2 regions of the Virgibacillus natechei genome follow, and region 2 is predicted to be linked to the other one. Evidence: riboswitches for the same ligand, from Rfam matches in the RefSeq annotation. Region 2 holds a riboswitch; the other holds the start of a gene.
The links. Region 2 has a riboswitch for FMN ahead of OLD84_RS12430 (ECF transporter S component). Riboswitches for the same ligand answer to the same signal wherever they lie in the genome.
Positions count from the first base shown of each region.

Region 1 (3,154 bases), 1.4 Mb from region 2:
ACGGTCATAAAGTGGTACATCTGTTGCGATAACCATTATAATCGATCCGTCTGGAGTGTCTAACTGCATTTTATCCCAATTCGCAAATAATGCCTCTTCCCGTTTACCGAAATTGGTTAACACAAGGCAACCTACTGTGTATTTTTCATTACTGGTGGATACGACTCGAGAAGCTGTGCCGATCCCACCCTTATATCCAAAACAAACCATACCTTTCCCAGCACCAACAGCGCCTTTTTCTACAGGGTCGCTCGAGGCACCTTTAATTGCTTGGATAGCGTGTTCAGGTTTAATAGCTTGGTGTCGAATCGAGTTCAAGTAACTATCATTACATTCCCCTACAACGATATTAATCGAACTTGTTGTATCCCCAATTTCTTTTGTTTGATCGAGCATATATTGCAGTGCACCCTGCCAGACAGCACCTACACTAAAGGTGTTCGTCAACATGATTGGTGATTCCAAAAGCCCTAGCTCTTCAATTTGTACAAGTCCAGCCGCTTTGCTATATCCATTAATCACCGTTTTTGCTGCACGCGTTTTTTTGTTAAATAAATTATCTGGATGAGGGAGTATGGCTGTTACGCCTGTACAAATTGTGTTTTCCTCGTCCATTTTTTCATATAAAGTTACATGTCCTACCTTAACGCCCTTCACATCAATCATACAATTGGATTTACCTTTCGAGAGAGTCATCTATAGCCTTCCTCCTTTTTATCACAGTTTAACGGGCAACTAACCCCACATTGAATGAAGATTTACTTTATCGATAACAATTACTATAATCATTCACATTCTTAATATACTTTAAACAAGCATCACTCTGTCAAAAGTCCCCTCTTTTAAACCTATTCGACAAAAATTGTGGTTATCCTGCTATATGTTTTCCAAATCAGATGATTGCATTCTTATAAAAGGAAGTGGTATAATAATGAAAACTTAAATAGTAATATTCCTTCGGGGTGGGTGAAATTCCCAATCGGCGGTGATGAAGTAGTATTCTTAGTCCGCGACCCGTGCGGTTTTAATAAAACCAAGCGGTTGATCTGGTGCAGTGCCAGAACCGACAGTTATAGTCTGGATGGGAGAAGGAATTTTTGACAAGCAAGTAGCACATCTAATGAATGAATGGTGCATGGCATCGTTGTATGATTCTGCCAATGTATCATTTTTTAGGATACGTCTCTTACTTGCTGTGATAAAATTCTAACCTATGCCTCTGAAGCGATTTCAGGGGTTTTTTGTTTATATGAGAAGAATATGAACTAACGTCTCTTTTGAAAAATGAAGCCTTGCTAGCTAAAAAAGAAAGGGAGGGATAAGCGTGAAAGATGAAGATTATATGAAAATTGCGCTGGAATTAGCTCATGCGACCTCAGCGCAAACAAGTCCGAATCCTCCCGTTGGTTCAGTTGTTGTGAAAGATGGAGTCATCGTGGGGATGGGCGCACATTTAGAAGCAGGTGAAGCACATGCGGAAGTGCATGCACTGCAAATGGCAGGAGATAAAGCAATCGGTGCGACAATCTATGTCACCCTCGAGCCTTGTGCACATCATGGAAGAACCCCGCCGTGTGCGGAACTTATTATTGATAAAGGAATAAAGCGTGCGGTCATTGCAGTCACCGATCCAAATGAAAAAGTAGCAGGGCAAGGGATAAACATGCTTCGAGAAGCTAATGTGCAGGTTGATCTCGGTGTATTGGAAAAAGATGCTGAAGAATTAAATGCCGTTTTTTTCCATTATACAAAAACAAAAACCCCATTTGTGACCGTGAAATCTGCCATTAGCTTAGATGGGAAAACGGCAACTGTAACTGGTGAGAGCAAATGGATAACGGGTGAGGAAGCACGTTTGGATGTCCATCATTACCGTCGTACTCATGACGCGATTCTAGTAGGCATTAATACAGTCCTCACAGACAATCCAAGCTTGACCGCAAGAATTCCAAATAGTGGAGGAAATCCCGTGCGTATCATTTTGGATACGAACTTACGAACTCCACTTGATGCTAACGTTGTGACCGATAATGAGGCACCTACTTGGATTTTTGTTGGTAAGCATGTAGAAGAAACCAAGATGGAACCCTTTTTTAAAAAGCCTCAAGTGGACGTGATCCAACTGGAGGATGAAGAGATACGTATAAATAACGTACTAGAAATGCTAGGTGAGAGAGAAATCACGTCTTTATTTGTAGAAGGCGGTGCAGCGATTAATGGCTCCTTCTTAAAAAATGGACAAATTAACCAATTACTTATGTATATGGCGCCAAAATTAATTGGAGGCAAATTAGCACCAACTTCTTTTACAGGTGAGGGGATTAGGCAAATTTCGGATGTGCTGGAATTAGAAATTAAAGAAGTTGAAATGATAGGTGAAGATATAAAATTCAGGGCTGAAACAAGGAAGGAAGAGAAAGATGTTTACAGGAATAATTGAAGAAATGGGAACCGTGAAAAGCATGGAACATGTATCCGACCAGGCAATACAGATGGTAATTGGTTCAGAGAAAGTTCTTTCAGATATAAACACCGGAGACAGCATCTCAGTAAACGGTATTTGTTTAACGGTTACTGACTTTAATTCCGAAAGTTTTCACGTTGATGTGATGCCTGAGACGATTAAATCCACTTCGTTAAATGCTCTAGAGTCAGGTTCCAAGGTGAATTTGGAACGATCGATGGCAGCGAACGGCAGATTTGGTGGTCATTTTGTTTCAGGCCATGTCGATGGAACGGGCGAAATTGTTCGTAAAGAAAGACAAGAGAATGCGATTTATTATGATATTCAACTTTCTAAAGAACTTTATCCATTTTTATTGAATAAAGGATCCGTGTCAGTAGATGGAATCAGCTTGACTATTTTTAATGTCGCGGAGGATATATTCACCATTTCACTTATCCCGCACACGGTATCAGAAACAATTCTTGGTGAAAAAAGCACCGGAGATATCGTTAATATCGAGTGTGATATGCTCGCAAAATATGTGCAACAGATGATAGCTAATAAATAGTCAATATGATTACGCGACTTATGTGAAGGAAGGGAAGCTAATGTTTCATACAATTGAGGATGCAATTTTTGACTTAAAAGCTGGAAAGCCAGTAATTGTTGTTGATAGTGAAGATAGAGAAAATGAAGGGGATTTAGTAG
Region 1 is NZ_CP110224.1:987,595-990,748, forward strand. Features, by position in the region: gene OLD84_RS05345 (DmpA family aminopeptidase) at 1-696, opposite strand, end outside; FMN riboswitch at 950-1,097, shown strand; gene ribD (bifunctional diaminohydroxyphosphoribosylaminopyrimidine deaminase/5-amino-6-(5-phosphoribosylamino)uracil reductase RibD) at 1,325-2,440, shown strand; gene ribE (riboflavin synthase) at 2,421-3,014, shown strand; gene OLD84_RS05360 (bifunctional 3,4-dihydroxy-2-butanone-4-phosphate synthase/GTP cyclohydrolase II) at 3,055-3,154, shown strand, end outside.
Region 1: it holds a riboswitch for FMN, as region 2 does, so the genes downstream of both, ribD (bifunctional diaminohydroxyphosphoribosylaminopyrimidine deaminase/5-amino-6-(5-phosphoribosylamino)uracil reductase RibD) here and OLD84_RS12430 (ECF transporter S component) in region 2, are expected to answer to the same signal.

Region 2 (3,154 bases):
AGTCCTAATGCTGAACGTAGCTATCAATATGTAGGCGGGGAATGGTCACAATCTCCTGCAGATGAAGGGAATTACATGATCCGTTCTCGTGTTAGCTATGAGGCTGAAGAACCTGTTATTACTTCACCAGCCGAAGACTTTATAACAAACGAAAGTGAATATACAGTGGAAGGTACTGCTTCACCGACCACTACTGCTCAAGTATTTAATAATGAAGAAGAGGTTGGAAGTGCTGAAGTTGGAGATGATGGTGAATTTGCCATACCAACAGCGTTAACAGAAGGTGAAAATGAAATTACAGTAGTATCCTTTCTTGATGGAACTTCTGTAGGGGAATCTGAACCAGTTATCGCAACACTAGATACCGAAGCGCCGGAACTGACGATAGACACTCCTCAGGACGGGGATCGAACAAATAGTGAAACGGTAACGGTAGAAGGAACGGTTTCAGATGACCATCTTGATACAGTAGAAGTTAATGGACAAGAAGCGGAAGTGACTGATGGAAGCTATTCAGAACGAATCATGGTTGACAATGGGGAAAATGAAATAGAAGTTGTTGCCAGTGATCTAGCTGGAAATACGGAAACGCAGAACGTCACGATAGATGTTAATTATACTGCACCAGAGATTGAAAACGTAAATCCAACCGAAGATCAGTATATTCAAGCTGGAGAAACGGTTACGATCGAATTTGAAAGCGAGCCAGGATTAGATGCAACATTCTCAATCCTTATGCCGCTAACAAATGGTCAGATTTCGAATGCAACGGAGTTACCAATGCAGGAAACGTCTGATGGACACTATGTTGGCTATTACACTGCGACTAGTAATGTTCAAGCAGAGAATGCGGTTATTGAAGTCAGTGTCGTTGATGGATATGGTAATCAAGCGACTGAACAAGCTGAAGGCACCGTAACGATCAACGAAGAAGATGATAACGGTAACGGCAATGGTAATGGTAATGGCCTTCCAGGCTTTGGTGATGGTCATCCTGGCAACGGAAATGGTCCTCCTTTTGGTGATGATCATCCTGGCAACGGAAATGGCCCTCCAAGCTTTGGTAGTGGTCATCCAGGCCAAGGAAACGGTCCAGGAAATAATTAAAGGCTGACAAAGATTGTTTAGTAGAAAGAAAGAATGAAACAATTTGCAAAAAGTTAAAAAGTATGTATAATAAAAGTAACAATATTATACGATTCCATATCTTCGGGGCAGGGTGAAATTCCCGACCGACGGTAAGGAGCTTATATTAAGCTCTAAGTCCGTGACCCACAAAGCATTTTGCGAAGTGGTTGATCTGGTGAAATTCCGGAACCGACAGTTACAGTCTGGATGGGAGAAGATGTAGAGCCAAATTAGGTGCATAGTGTGCCTTGAATTTCCTGTGATAGTTAAACCCTAAAGCCCCATTAGGCTTTAGGGTTTTGTTTATTTTTAATCTAGGGATAGGCAAATCCTTCATCACGAGATTGGAATCGTAAAAGATGAAGGAGGAGAATATGATGCAACCTACAAACATGCAATCATCTAAGCTTTTGAAACTTATTATTTTAGCTTTAATGGGAACGATATCGCTAGTCTTGTTCTTTTTAAATTTTCCGTTACCACTGTTACCAGCTTATTTAAAGATTGATTTTAGTGAGGTACCGGCATTAATTGCAGCCTTTATATTTTCACCTATTGCAGGTGTTATCGTAGTTGCGATTAAAAATTTACTGTACTTACTTGTATCCGGAGCAGGTGACCCGATAGGTGTTTTTGCAAACTTTTTGGCAGGTGTTATGTTTATTGTGCCAATTTCAGTGATTTACCATAAATTTAAAGGAGTCAAAAGCATTGTTTCAGGTTTGGTGACAGGTACAATTGTTATGGCTTTAGGTATGAGTGTGTTAAATTATTTCTTTATTTTACCAGCATATGCATGGTTTATGGGCTGGGAAATGACGGGACAGATAAAATGGATATCCGTAATTGCAGGTGTTCTGCCATTTAATATTATTAAAGGGATCGTTGTAGGATTATTGTTTATTCCCTTATTTGTAAAAATGCGCAATTGGATAGAACAACAGCAAGCAAAGGTAATATAGGATAGATAGAATAAGCTAATCCATAGAGGATTAGCTTTATTCTAGCTATAGGCGACCGAAAACTTGTCCACTACAATAAAGTCCGCCCCCTTTCAAAAAGGGGGCGGACTCCACATTATTCTTCTTCTTCGACCAGGTTCCTTGCAGCCGGCTGTGCTTCAAGTCGCTCTATTGGTATTGGTTTTCCTGATTTCTCACTTAAACCGTATGTCCCGTTGGCAATACGTTCCAGCGCATCATTAATATCCTGCAGGCGATCTTCTCGAACGAGATCAAGGCCAGCATCACGCTCCTGCTCAAATTGTTCTGTACCTAAATCGCCTGGGTGATTAGCATGGTCTGCCAGTTCTTGTGTTTCATCATTCGGGTTGGTGCCTTTATTTGATTCAAGTTTTTCCTCATTCTCATTTTTCAGTTCTTGTAAACGTTTTTTGATATGCATTATTTTTTCATCCGTAAGTTTTTCATGTTTGGTCATAGGAACCACCTTTGTTTAATTGTTCGCTTTTCTTGGGACAACTCCGATTGTGCATCTTGATGCAGATATAAGGTTATCTTGTTCATCCACTATTTTGATATCCCATACCATCGTTGTTTTTCCTATATGCAGTGGAGTAGCTTTAGCTGTTACGACACCGTCACGTTTGCTTTTTATATGATTTGCGTTAATTTCAATCCCAAATACAATTGATTTTTCAGGATCCACTTGTGCATTTGCACCGATACTGGCAGCCGTTTCTGCAAGTGCTGCACTTGCTCCACCATGTAAGAATCCAGCTGGTTGATGGGTTCGCTTATCAACAGGCATTGTCAGCACAACTAAATGTTTATCCAATGATACTAACTCGATACCAAGTGCTTCTATTAGTGTGTTTTCTAAGGTCATAGGTAATGTCTCCTCCTTAAATAAACGAGCTGATCAATAACGATAAACCAAGTAAAGATCCATAGATGGTATTTGTTTTTCCAGTAGCGACCATTGCTGGCATCATTTCAATTGGTTGTGTTTTCCCGCGGAAATTTTTAATAACTTCTATTGCCTTTTTCACACTAAGAAATGTAAT
Region 2 is NZ_CP110224.1:2,391,062-2,394,215, reverse strand. Features, by position in the region: gene OLD84_RS12435 (S8 family serine peptidase) at 1-1,107, shown strand, start outside; FMN riboswitch at 1,202-1,351, shown strand; gene OLD84_RS12430 (ECF transporter S component) at 1,506-2,090, shown strand; gene OLD84_RS12425 (TraR/DksA C4-type zinc finger protein) at 2,206-2,568, opposite strand; gene OLD84_RS12420 (hotdog fold thioesterase) at 2,584-2,976, opposite strand; gene OLD84_RS12415 (1,4-dihydroxy-2-naphthoate polyprenyltransferase) at 2,993-3,154, opposite strand, start outside.